3 regions of the Cyclobacterium xiamenense genome follow, and region 3 is predicted to be linked to each of the others. Evidence: riboswitches for the same ligand, from Rfam matches in the RefSeq annotation. Region 3 holds a riboswitch; each other region holds the start of a gene.
What was found. Region 3 has a riboswitch for S-adenosylmethionine ahead of BMW71_RS22775 (trans-sulfuration enzyme family protein). Riboswitches for the same ligand answer to the same signal wherever they lie in the genome.
Positions count from the first base shown of each region.

Region 1: another riboswitch for S-adenosylmethionine. It lies ahead of BMW71_RS20970 (homocysteine S-methyltransferase family protein); the one in region 3 lies ahead of BMW71_RS22775 (trans-sulfuration enzyme family protein).
Region 2: another riboswitch for S-adenosylmethionine. It lies ahead of BMW71_RS02500 (O-acetylhomoserine aminocarboxypropyltransferase/cysteine synthase family protein); the one in region 3 lies ahead of BMW71_RS22775 (trans-sulfuration enzyme family protein).

Region 1 covers NZ_FNZH01000010.1:125,055-129,667, reverse strand. The annotation lists gene BMW71_RS20975 (hypothetical protein) at 1-867, shown strand, start outside; SAM riboswitch class I at 964-1,065, shown strand; gene BMW71_RS20970 (homocysteine S-methyltransferase family protein) at 1,140-2,183, shown strand; gene metH (methionine synthase) at 2,188-4,613, shown strand, end outside.
Region 2 covers NZ_FNZH01000001.1:700,868-705,480, reverse strand. The annotation lists gene BMW71_RS02515 (cysteine desulfurase family protein) at 1-46, opposite strand, end outside; gene BMW71_RS02510 (S8 family peptidase) at 80-1,738, opposite strand; gene BMW71_RS02505 (acyloxyacyl hydrolase) at 1,894-2,862, opposite strand; SAM riboswitch class I at 3,078-3,187, shown strand; gene BMW71_RS02500 (O-acetylhomoserine aminocarboxypropyltransferase/cysteine synthase family protein) at 3,367-4,613, shown strand, end outside.
Region 3 covers NZ_FNZH01000015.1:37,110-41,722, reverse strand. The annotation lists gene BMW71_RS22785 (SGNH/GDSL hydrolase family protein) at 82-729, shown strand; gene BMW71_RS22780 (porin) at 1,205-2,410, shown strand; SAM riboswitch class I at 2,482-2,583, shown strand; gene BMW71_RS22775 (trans-sulfuration enzyme family protein) at 2,700-3,878, shown strand; gene BMW71_RS22770 (DUF1501 domain-containing protein) at 3,959-4,613, opposite strand, start outside.

The sequences.
Region 1 (4,613 bases), on a different contig from region 3:
CAACCCGCACAGGGCTTTCTGATACGGAAGCACGATATCCAACGGGGCAGTGGAAATTTAGGCGGGTTCCTCACAGAGATTGGCTTCCAGTTTGGGTACGATATTCCCTTGCCAGGCCTGGAGGAAAACATGGGATTAATGGGCAAGTTTGGGTATTCTTTTTCCCCGTTTGCAGGCGCCTGGAATCTCAACGGCATTACCTTTGACAACCTGCAAAGTGGGGCCTTCCTTCGCCTCGGAGCCGCGCTCTCCATGCCGGATCAAAATCTCTTTTTCCCCGATGCAGGGATCGGGGTGCATTTTTTTTACGGAAGAAATTTCCGGAGTCCGGATCGCTTAAATTCCTATTTCGTGGAAAACGGATGGAATCCCCTGGAACAGGCGCCGTATAATTTGGGTATTAAAATCATGGGTGAGAACAGAAGCCGCATGTACGGAGTGGACGTGTTTAATCTGGGTACTAGTGGAGAGGCAGGGCCCACCCATCGCCACACCCTGAATAGTGTGCGGGTTTATGGGAACTACGGGTACCAATTGTTTAAGCGGCGAAACCTGGAACTCGGCGCAACGCTGGGTTTGGGCTACGGCAACTTGCGCTACAGCCTGGAGCACACCGCCAAACCCGATTTCCCCCTTTTGTTTGAAGAACCGGATTTTGACGGCTACCTGCGAAGCAGTGGGCTCATGAGTAAATCAGAAGTGGCGGTTTCATACGCCCTTCCGGTATTTAACAACACCTTTCGCCTGGTGTATTCCGCCCATGTCGGATACGAAGTTCCCCTAAGCAGGTATCGTTTGGGGGAGCTAACCATGGCAAACTACATGTCGGGTCCCTACGTGCAACTGGGTTTCGGCCTGCGTCCCTAGCCGGACTACCGTTTATCCGCTCAGGTCTCTTATTTTGATTCAAAGTTTTTTGGAAAAAAGGGGTTTTTTTTCCTTAAATCCTGTTACTTTTGGCATTGCTTATCGAGAAAGACGGAGGGTAGGGCCCTATGATGTCTTAGCAACCTGATGTGACAAGGTGCTAATTCCCGTTCCGGACATGCCGGATAAAGATGAGCCGAAAAAGGTAGAGATTCCATTCTAGTTTTAGCCCGGTTCATGCTCGTATAAGTTTTTTATAAAATTACGACAACATGCCAAACAGAACCGAAGTATTGCTTCAGCAGCTGAAAAAAAGAATATTGATTTTGGATGGGGCCATGGGTACCATGATACAGCGGTATGCCCTGCAGGAAGACGATTTTAGAAACGAGGCTCTCTATGGAGTGAAGAAGTCCCTGAAGGGAAACAACGACCTGCTCTCACTCACCCGGCCGGAAATCATCAAAGAGATCCATCAAGCCTATTTTGATGCGGGTGCGGATATTGTCGAAACAAATACCTTTAGCAGCACATCCATTGCCCAGGAAGACTACGGCCTTGCCGACCTGGCTTACCAACTCAATGCGGAATCGGCCCGACTGGCGCGCGAGGTGGCCGATGCCTGTACCGCAAAAAATCCAAAAAAGCCCCGATTTGTAGCGGGTGCCATCGGTCCTACCAACCGTACGGCTTCCCTTTCGCCCGATGTAAACGACCCAGGCTACCGGGCAATTAATTTTGACCAACTGGTGGAAGCCTACAGCGAGCAGGTGGAAGGATTGCTGGATGGAGGCGTTGATATGCTGTTGATCGAAACCATCTTCGACACCCTAAATGCCAAAGCAGCCCTCTTCGCAATACAAGAGGTATACGAAAAAAGAGGGATTCCCCTGGATCCGCAGGATGGCGGAATTCCCATCATGGTATCCGGAACCATCACGGATGCCTCGGGCAGGACCCTTTCCGGCCAGACTACCGAAGCCTTTTTGATTTCACTCTCCCATGTGCCCCTGCTAAGTATCGGGCTAAATTGTGCGCTGGGAGCCAAAGAGTTGCGCCCTTACCTGAAGGTTTTGGCCGAAAATGCACCCTATTACGTAAGCGTCTATCCCAATGCCGGACTTCCCAACGAGTTTGGAAAATACGATCAAGGGCCCGGTGAAATGAACGATCAATTGACGGATTTTCTTAAGGAAGGCTGGATCAATATTCTGGGTGGCTGCTGCGGCACCACACCGGAACACATTGCCGCCATTTCCAATACTGCCTCTAAATTTTCGCCAAGACCACTGAAGGTAGCTACCCAAGAAAAATAACCCCATGAACGATTTTACGAAAATACCCACATTGAAACTTTCCGGTTTGGAACCCTTGGTTTTTGGCCCCACCATCAATTTTGTAAATATTGGGGAAAGGACCAATGTGACCGGTTCCAAGAAATTTGCCAGGCTGATTTTAAACGGGAAGTACGACGAAGCCCTGGAAGTTGCCCTGGATCAGGTACGGGGAGGAGCGCAGATTCTGGATGTATGCATGGACGAAGCCATGCTGGACGGGGAAGCGGCCATGGTGAAATTCCTGAACCTGATCGCCTCCGAACCCGAAATTAGCCGCATACCCGTGATGGTCGATAGCTCCAAGTGGAAGATCATTCTGGCCGGCCTCAAATGCATTCAGGGAAAAGGTATCGTCAATTCCATCAGTTTGAAAAATGGAGAGGAGGAGTTTATCCAACAGGCCCGGACCATCAAGAAGTTTGGTGCAGCTGTGGTCGTGATGGCATTTGATGAAAAAGGCCAGGCCGATAGCTACGAACGAAGGATTCAGATTTGCGAGCGTAGCTACAACCTACTTACCCAAACCGTTAAATTCAACCCCCAGGACATCATTTTTGATCCGAATATATTTCCGGTGGCAACCGGAATGGACGAACACAAAAACAACGCCATTGATTTTTTCCGGGCCACCCGATGGATCAAAGACCATCTTCCGGGAGCAAAAGTCAGTGGAGGAGTGAGTAACGTTTCCTTTTCCTTCCGGGGAAACAACCCCGTACGGGAGGCCATGCATGCGGTATTTCTGTACCATGCCATTAAAAACGGAATGGACATGGGCATCGTGAATCCCTCCCTGCTGGAAATATACGACGACATTCCAAAAGACCTGCTGCAACACGTGGAAGACGTGATTTGGAATCGCCGGGAAGATGCTACCGAACGGTTGCTTGACTTTGCGGAGACGGTGAAATCCCAGGGAAAAAAAAGTAAGACAGACGAGGCATGGAGAAGTCAGCCTGTGCAAAAACGCATCCAACATGCCTTGGTAAAAGGGATATTGGATCACATTGTGGAAGATACCGAAGAAGCCCGTCTGGACCTACAGGATCCGCTCAAGGTAATCGAAGGTCCGCTGATGGACGGGATGAATGTGGTAGGAGACCTTTTCGGGGAAGGAAAGATGTTTTTGCCCCAGGTGGTAAAAAGTGCCCGGGTGATGAAAAAGGCAGTGGCCTACCTGGAGCCGTTCATGCCCCTGCCGGAAGAAGCCAAAGAGGGCGAGCCGGAAACCGATAACATTAACCGGATTCTGCTCGCCACGGTAAAAGGAGACGTGCACGATATCGGCAAAAATATCGTGGGAGTCGTGCTGGCATGCAACAGCTACAAGATCATTGACCTGGGCGTGATGGTGGAAACCGAAAAAATTATCGACGAGGCAGTCGCTCAAAAAGTGGATATCATTGGACTAAGTGGGCTGATTACCCCTTCTCTGGACGAGATGGTAAACGTCGCAGCCGAGATGGAACGGCGGGGGCTTACCATTCCCTTGCTGATAGGAGGGGCGACTACCTCGCGCATCCATACAGCCGTGAAAATAGATCCGGTGTATAGCGGCACTGTGGTGCACGTGGCCGATGCCTCCAAATCCGTTCCTGTGGCGGGAGAAGCCATCAACAAAGATACGCGGGAGAAATACCGGAAGGAAATGAAAGCGCTGTACAACCGCCTGCGTGACGAACACGAGGCCAAACAACAGGTCAAACAGCTCGTTACATACAAGGAAGCAAAAACCAATCCCGTTCCACTGGACTGGTCCCACTACCAGCCCTTCGTGCCAAAAAAAACCGGTTTGCATGTGCTGGATAGGTTGAACCTGGGCACCATTCGCGGGTACATCGACTGGACTCCGTTTTTTAGCACCTGGATGCTGGCCGGTAAGTTTCCAAAAATCCTCAAAGATCCTGTAGTAGGCAAAGAGGCACTCAAACTCTACAACGATGCCAACAACATGCTAGACCGCATTGTCAACGAGGGTTGGCTCAAAGCAAAGGCCGTTTTGGGGCTTTTTCCCGTGCACCGCTCGGGAGATGATTTGATCATCGACCCCGAGTTCACTCCTGGAAAACAGTACGTGTTTCACTTCCTCCGGCAGCAGGGAAGGAAAGGAAAAGGGGTACCTAACCGGAGTTTGGTGGATTACATTCATCCGAAGCAACAGGATTATTTTGGGGGATTTGCGGTGACTGCTGGCCTGGGGATCGAGGAGAGATTAAAAGTCTTTCAGGAAAATGGAGACGATTACAACGACATTATGCTGAAAGCCATGGCAGACCGGCTTGCCGAAGCGGCTGCAGAATACCTGCACGAACGGGTACGAAAAGAATTCTGGGGCTACGACCCGGAAGAATCCCTGGACAACGAGGGCCTGATTCGCGAATCCTATCAAGGCATCCGTCCGGCACCGGG
Region 2 (4,613 bases), on a different contig from region 3:
GGCAGGGCGTGGTTGCATTGTAGTCCATGTAAATGGGGTAGTTCATACCATGTGCAGTTTTCCAAGTAATGCGGTACTTTTAGTCGTATTTGCTTCGCTGTGCCGCCAGTTGCAGGGCCTGGTAAGCGTTTACTACGCCTCCAGTAGCACTAAGCGTGTCAAATCCAATCAGCTCCTCTTGTCCCGGGAGCTGCACCTGCTCCGTTGTTGGCTTGTAGACGGATTGGATCAGGATTTCCCGAAGATCTTTGGGGTTCAAGTCCGGGTAGTACGCCCAAACCATGGCAGCAACACCGGCAACCGTCGGCGCCGCCATACTGGTACCGCTGTTGGTTTCGTATTCCGAGCCGGGAACAGTAGAGTAAATATCCACTCCCGGGGCAAATAGATCCACTCCCTCGTTACTAAAATTAGAGAAATCGGCGGCCAAATTATCCGAATCAATCGCAGCGGACGCACCTACTTCCAGCCAGGCATCAGAGGAACCCCTTCGTCCATACCAACGGTTGGGGAAGTTGTTGTCGGGATTGATTTCTTTGGAACTATTCCCGGCCGCATGGATCAAGAGAACGCCCTTTCTTCGGGCGTATTTTACGGCCTTGTCCACGTATTTTTTTCCCGGGGAATAGGATTTTCCAAAACTCAAATTGATAATATGAGCGCCGTTGTCCACGGCATACCGAATGGCGTTTGCAATGTCTTTATCCCGTTCGTCACCATTGGGAACTGCACGGACCGGCATGATCAGCACGTGCTCTGCAATGCCGTCTATTCCCAGATCGTTGCCACGTTTGGCCGCTATAATTCCGGCTACATGGGTGCCATGCGTAGCATCCGGACCGGTAGGGTCGTTGTTACCGTAATATTTCTCTTTGTAATCCTCCGGGTCGTCTCCGACAATATCGCGGGGATCAAAATCGGTATTGTAGGCATAATTGGCCTGCACTTCAAAATGCTCTACGGCTCCGTCCAGCACTTCTAAAATCTCATTGACACTAGGATCCGGCATATTAATCATCGAAAATAACTGCGAAAGCATTTCCAAGGCATTGCTGATTTCCTCCTTTTCGGACTCCATTTCGCTTAGATCTTTGAGCGTGAAGTCGTCCAACCCGAATTCCTCCTTCACCAGCCTCGCCATGTTTGTGAAGCCATTTAGCATATTGCCGTACATATTATAATTCATCTCGGCTTCTTTTTTGCTTTCTTCAAAATTTTCGTTGACCCGCTGCCAGTAGGCAAATTCCTCGCGGTCTCTTTTTTTCACATCCTCCACTGCCATCTCGCCGAATTTGGCTTTCAATCGGTTGTATTCCCTGGTCAACTCGTGTGAATCCTCTTCCACATGGCTGCCATCGGCACCCCCAATAAAATTCCATCCATGGACATCATCGATGTATCCGTTTCCATCGTCATCAATGCCATTTCCCGGAATTTCCCCGGGATTTTCCCAAATCTTATCCTTCAGATCCTCGTGTACAATATCCACTCCCGAATCGATAACCGCCACTACCACGGTACGTTTTGCACGCTTTCCGGCTAAAAACTTTTCGTGGGCTTTTTCAGCTCCCGTCCCTAGAAACCCGTCCTCGATCGGATCCAATAAAAACCAATTTGTCGGCGCCTCAAGGCTATCCTTTTCGCTAGGAAAAGTCGTTTCACCGAAGCTAATAAGCTGGAAGCCAAGACAGATTCCTGTCAGTAGCATCCAAAAAGAAATCATCGAATGTATTTTCATGAAAGTAACCGTGTATTAAAACGAATAAATAAAATTAATGGGATTTTTTATCAAATCCCTTACACCTAACGAAGGAAAGGTAGTAAAGATCCAATTTGCATCAAATTTCAAAAACGTTTACGGCAAGAATACCTTTTGTTTGGTAGCTTTTGTAGCTAAAACAGCCAACCCAAACGCAAGCCGATGTTTTCCGCCACATGGCCGTGGGCCTTCAGATCTACCCCAAAAACAAATCCCGTTGGAAACCAGTAGCTCAATGCATAACGTTGAAAGAAGCGGTGATTTTGGCCGATGAACGCTGGGTCGGTCAAGTACAGGCCCATCCGCTGGCTGAAATCTACCCGTCCGAAAACCCAATGGTGCGAAAGAAAGGCAGCCGGAACAAAACCCTGGGTTTCTGCACGGGAAGAAAGCGACTGATCCCAGGAAAGTTCGGTCCCCAGCCCCAGCTGATTGATACGCGTTAGGGTATGGATTAGATCCATAGAAATTCCGAGTGCGGGTACCCTACCAGTGTCGGCGGGATTGTCCCTAAAGGTGCCAAAGCTTTCCAAAAGAAAAGAAAGGCGGTGTCTTAGCACGGGTTTTTTATGCGCAGGGAAGACAGGTTGTTCTAACCAATACCCGACCCCTAAACCAAAGCCCGGAAAATTCATGCCTCGATTGGGCTGTCTTTGCCCTCCATTGGAAATATGGTTGTAGTGTCCGGATAGGAAAACCTCCCAGTTTTCGGACACCTGATAGGATACTTTCGGAGCTACTGCAAGCAAAAAGCTAAGCGGACTACTAAAAAAGGTGTTTTTCGGATTGCTATTTACATCGTAAACCTTCGTCAGGTAGGTCATGCCCAGGGTAGCTTTTAGGCGTAACTGCCAGTCGGCACGGCGCCAGAGTACCGGTTCAAAAAAACCAGAAAAGAAAAACGCATCTCCCAATACAGTCGGATTATTGAAATTTGTATAGCCCAACTCCCCTCCCCAGAGGTAAAAACAATTGCAATTCTCCCAGGTGGATTTCTCCAGGGATAGTTTTTCGTAGGACAAGCGGATTCCCTGCGGATGGCTTTGGGATATAGGAACCAACTCTTCCGAGTGCGGGAGAATCCAACTTGTTTGTCCTTCCATGGCGAATCTCGTGAGCCTTTGCCCCCGGGCGTCCGGAAAAACAACGAATCCGACCAGTAGAAATAGACCAATTGCTCGTGTGTGCCTCATCCGATTATCTCACTGATTTTCTGCGATATTGTTTCAAAAAAAGAAAAAAATTCACCAAATAAATTGGAAAATACTCCTTTCTGGGCTTATTTTGCTCCATCCTTTAACTTTTTAAAAGTGAAAAGGATTTATAGAGAAGAGGTAAGAGACAGGCTCGTAGACCCTCTGGCAACCTGGAAAATCCAAGGTGCCAATTCCTGCCAGGTGTGAATGGTTCCATCTGGGAATATAAATTCTACAAAATGAGGCCATTTCCGGTAAACATAAAGGATAAAATTTCCACCAAACGTATCAAAAAACTCCTCCACGCGTGCTATCAGGGCACGGAGCGGGTTTGCATGCGTTTCTAAGTGCCAATTCATGCGTATTCATCCTATCATTTTCATAAAAACATAGACCTAAAACACAACAATCATGTCAAAAACGTACCGATTCGAAACATTACAAATTCACGCAGGACAGGAAGCTGACCCAACCACCAACTCACGGGCGGTTCCCATTTATCAAACCACTTCCTACGTGTTTAATTCGGCCGAGCACGGAGCCAATTTATTTGCCCTGAAAGAATTTGGCAACATCTACACCCGGATCATGAATCCGACCACGGATGTTTTTGAAAAAAGAGTGGCTGCATTGGAAGGTGGAGTGGCAGCGGTCGCGACGGCTTCCGGACAGGCAGCCCAGTTTTTGGCCCTCAACAACTTCCTGACGGTTGGGGATAATTTTGTCACGTCTCCCTTCCTGTATGGCGGAACGTACAACCAGTTTAAGGTTTCCTTCAAACGAATTGGCATTGAGGCCCGATTTGCTGCATCCGATAAGGCAGCCGATCTGGAAGCAAAAATCAACGACAAGACAAAGGCGATTTACGTAGAAACCATCGGCAATCCGGAATTCAATGTGCCTGATTTTGAAGCCGTGGCCTCACTTGCGAAAAAATACGATATCCCATTGGTGGTAGACAATACCTTCGGTGCGGGCGGCTATCTTTGCCAGCCCATCAAACACGGGGCGACTATTGTGACCTCTTCCGCCACAAAATGGATAGGCGGGCACGGTACCTCAATTGGGGGAATCATCGTCGACGGTGGCAATTACAACTGGGGAAATGGTAAATTTCCTCAATTCTCCGAACCTTCGGAAGGCTATCACGGGCTTAATTTCTGGGAAACCTTTGGCGATAATAATCCGCTGGGCCTACCCAACGTGGCCTTTGCTATCCGTGCACGGGTGGAAGGCCTTCGGGATTTCGGTCCGGCCCTAAGTCCGTTTAATTCCTTTTTGTTGTTGCAAGGCTTGGAAACGCTTTCTCTACGGGTGCAGCGAACCGTCGACAATGCACTGGCCCTGGCAGAATGGCTGGAGCAACATCCAAAAGTGAAAAAGGTAAATTATCCCGGATTGGCTTCCAGCGCCTATCACGAGCAGGCAAAAAAATACCTCCCCAATGGCTATGGCGGGGTGTTGAGTTTCGAGCTGAAAGGTGAAAAAGAAGGAGCATCGGAGTTTATCAATAACCTCGAATTGATCTCCCACCTGGCGAACGTAGGAGATGCAAAAACGCTGATAATCCAACCTTCCGCTACCACCCATCAACAACTTTCCGAGGAGGAACAGCTGGCTGCGGGTGTTACGCCTACCCTGTTGCGGATTTCTTGTGG
Region 3 (4,613 bases):
GTTTTTGTGACAGTCATTTTTTTGGCAGGTTTTAATTCTTCGAATTATTATGGTAGTTTAGGCCCGTTAACGATATACCCCATGAAAAATCTACTATTCCTTTCCCTGCTTTTTTTAATCCTTTCACCGGATTCACTCGCTCAAGACCCGGGTCGATTTTCCGATCAGGTTAGCCAGATATCAAAAGATTATCCGGTTTCCGATTACCAATCTTCGGTGGTATTCACGGGAAGTTCTACCATCCGCATGTGGAAAAGTTTGCAGGAGGATTTTCCGAGAGAAAAGATAGTCAACAGTGGATTCGGAGGCTCGCAGGCAAGTGATTTACTGCATTATCTGGATGAATTGGTGGTGGATTATGCGCCCAAAAAGGTATTTATATACGAAGGAGATAATGACCTGGCTGCCGGGAAAACGATCGAAGAAATCGTAGAAACCTATAACCTGATCGTCAGCCAAATACACTTGGCGTATCCGCAAACCGAAATCATTTTGATCAGTCCCAAGCCCAGCCTGGCCAGATGGGAATTGGCCGATCAGTACCGGGAACTCAATGCCAGGCTGAAAAAATACGCCAGAGGAAAGAAGAAGGTGTCCTATGCTGATCTATGGAATCCCATGCTTACTTCCAATAATACACCCATGGAGGATATTTTTCTGGAGGACAACCTCCACATGAACGCCAAAGGGTATGCCATCTGGGCAAAGCAGATCAAGAAATTTTTGTAGAAAACGTGTTGCGGCACCTTCCCCGTGGATTCGAGTACGAACAGGGCCAAAAATTCTATCATTTCGTATAAGAACCCACCGGTCGTCAGACAGAAAATCGGGACCAATTACTGCTAGCCGGGAAACCTCCGGACGCTCCATGGAAAAAAAACCGCCGGTCAACGGCACATGCTTTTATTGTTGGAAAAGACCGGGTTTCCAACCGCAGCTACCCGCTACCCTATACCATTTTTCCTATCCCCTTTTGCAAACCATTCGGAAAGCTATTTTCGTACCCAGTGTTTTCTTATCAAATGCCACGCGAAGGTTTTTTTACTCAGTAGTCTATTTCTATATTTGCAGGTAACGTAACATTAAATTAACATTAAGTTAATTTATTGGTAATATTAGCTATTAATTACAGGTAGTGTTACCTGCTCTGGTCTCCGGTGCGCGGTTATTCCACAAGCGCCTGTGTACGTAATCAATTGCATGTATGCTATTAAAAAAGACTTTGCTATTTTTTTTGCTAGGATGGGCGATGGGTGAAAGCATGGGATTTCAGGACCCAGTCAAACCACCGCCAGCCGTCAGTACCCGCTATGGTTCTAAGGGTTTCCAGTTTAGTACGGATGACGGCCTGTACCGCTTGCAATTGGCAGGTAGGTTGCAGTTCCGGTTTGCGACGCCGGCCGATCAGGATCCGATTACCTACGATGATTTCTTTGAACAAGATCAAAACCTGTTCAAAATCAACCGGGCCCGATTGAAAGTGGGGGGACATGCCCACAAACCCTGGTTAACCTATTATTTTGAATACGAACTTTCCGCATCCCGGATCCTGGATTTCCGGGTGATGGTAGCGAAATGGCCCTGGCTCAGTTTCAAGATTGGCCAGTGGAAGTCCGAGTACTCCAGGGAGCGGGTGATATCGAGCGGCAGGCAACAGCTGATGGAGCGGTCCATCATAAATCGGCCCTTTACGTTGGACCGCCAACAAGGGGCTTCCGTTTACGGCAGGTGGGACGGTGGAGGCCTCGCTGACTTCAACTACCATTTTCTGGTGCTGACGGGTACGGGCATTGGGGCCCGCACAAATGACGATAACCACTTGATGTATTCCGGAAGGCTACAATGGAATGTATTGGGGGAGGGCGTAGACATGTCCGGATCTGCCTTGAACTACCACCAAAAGCCCACTGCATCCATCGCGTGGGCAGGTACGACCAACACCAGTCCATACACGCGGTATTCTTCCCAGGGAGGCGGACAATTGACCGGTTTTGAAAACGGAACAGCCGGGCAATACGCCATGGACCAATACCTGGTAGAGACCACGCTAATGTACCGGGCGTTTAGCTGGCACAGCGAATATCACCGGAAAAACATCTTCGATACCAATAACGACCGGCTATCCCGTCTTCAAGGCTGGTTTGTGCAGGCTGGAATCCTGCTAAATGCGGCTGCTTCGGAGAATTCGGCTCCCAAATTGGAACTGGCAGGCAGGTACGCCCTGTTCCGTCCTGAGATGCGGCTACAGGAAAACAACGAGGAAGAGTATTCCCTGGCTTTCAATTGCTTTTTTAACGATCACCTAAACAAACTAACCGTGGATCTGACCCATTTTGATTTTGAAGAGAAATCTGTCAATCGTGAAGCTTCCGGCTGGCGCTTCCGCGTTCAATATGATTTTTCATTTTAAGCTGTCAAATCCGGCAGTGGATTTGGATATGCCACATCCCCTCTGTTTATTTGCAACTGATTCAGGAAACTGATTTATAAAGAAGGGGGGAGAGAACAGGCTCTGTGATCCTCTGGCAACCTTCCAACGCATGGAAAGGTGCCAAAACCTGACCCGATAGGGACCGATAAATTAGATAACATGATAACAGAAACATCTCCACTCCCTTTTCCAATCGCATTCGTTACGGCAGCTATTTTTTGCCCGATTGGTGTTAACCTTTCCTACCACTTATTGAAATCACGTATTCATGGCTTATAAAAATTTTGAAACCCAAGCGGTGCGCATAGCCGCTTCCAGCTCAGACCAACGGGAGCACTCTGCCCCCATCTACCTGAGTTCCAGTTTTGTGTTTGATTCCGCAGAACAAGCGAGGCAACTTTTTGCCGATGAACTACCGGGAAATATCTACTCGCGCTACGCAAACCCAAATACCAGCGATCTGATTGAAAAAGTCTGTGCAGCGGAAGGTACCGAATCCGGGGTCACCACCGCCTCCGGCATGGCCGCAATGTTTGGTAGCATGGCCTCCCTCCTACATCAGGGCGATCACATACTTGCCTCCCGCTCCCTGTTTGGCAGCACGCACCAGTTATTGACCCGGATTTTTCCCCGATGGGGAATCACTCATTCTTATGGAGATATTTCAGACATCGTTAACTGGGAAAAGCTTCTACAACCGAATACAAAAATGATTTTTATTGAGACTCCGTCTAATCCGGGACTGGAAATCATCGATTTGGAATACATTGCCAATTTTGCCAATGCGCACAACCTTATTTTAGTTGTAGACAATTGTTTTGCTACTCCCTATTTGCAGCAACCCGCCCGCTGGGGAGCACACATTGTGACACACAGTGCTACCAAATTCATTGACGGGCAAGGAAGGGTATTGGGTGGCCTTATACTGGGGAAAAAAGACCTGATCGATGAGGTGCAGTTTTTTATGCGGCACACCGGGCCTTCGCTTTCTCCATTCAACGCCTGGGTATTGGCAAAAAGCATGGAAACGCTAGCGGTACGTATGGACCGGCATTGCGAAAATGCATTTGCTGTCGCCAGCTATTTTGAAGGGAATACAGAAGTGGAACGAGTCCGATACCCCTTTTTACCCTCCCATCCGCAATACCAGCTCGCAAAAAAGCAAATGCGGCACGGCGGAGGCATCATCACCCTGACATTAACAGGAGGGTTGACCAGGGCAAAAAAGTTTATCGATGAACTGAAAATGATCAGTGTTACTGCCAATTTGGGAGATAGCAGAAGCATTATTACCCACCCGGCATCTACCACCCACAGTAAATTGACAGAGGAAGAGCGAGAACGGGTAGGCATACTCAATGGTTTGGTCCGGTTATCCGTAGGACTAGAGCACGTAGACGATATCATTCAGGACATCGAACAGGCGCTCGGAAAATCAAAAAACTGATGGTTGATAGCCACTACTTGTACCCCCCCACCCAGACAAGGGCTAATTGCAGCAAATCGGTTTAGGAGAGAATACCTTTCTTAGGAAAGAATTCCTTTCACTAATTTTCCGTGTACATCCGTCAGGCGGTACCGCCTTCCCTGGTGTTTAAACGTGAGTTTTTCGTGATCTACACCCAACAAGTGTAGCAGCGTGGCTTGGAAGTCGTGCACGTGCACCGGATCCCGGACCACATTGTATCCCAATTCATCGGTCTCTCCGTAGGAAATACCCTTCTTTACACCTGCCCCAGCCATCCACATCGTAAAACAGTTGGGATGGTGGTCTCTACCGTAATTTTCCGGAGTCAATCTTCCCTGAGAATAACTGGTACGCCCAAACTCTCCTCCCCATATCACCAGGGTATCTTCCAGCATGCCCCGCTGTTTCAAATCCCGGATCAGGGCGGCCGTCGGTCGGTCCATGCTTTGGGACATGGTCTGAATGTCCTTGGGAAGGTTTCCGTGCTGATCCCAGCCCTTGTGATACAGCTGAATAAATTTCACATCTTTTTCGGCCAATTTCCGCGCCAGCAGGCAATTGGCAGCATAAGTACCCGGCTGCAATACTTCCGGACCGTACATGTCGGTAATGTGCTGCGGTTCGTCGGCAATGTTCATCGTTTCAGGCACAGATGTTTGCATGCGGTAAGCCATTTCGTATTGGGCGATCTTGGCATTTATTTCCTGATCCTGC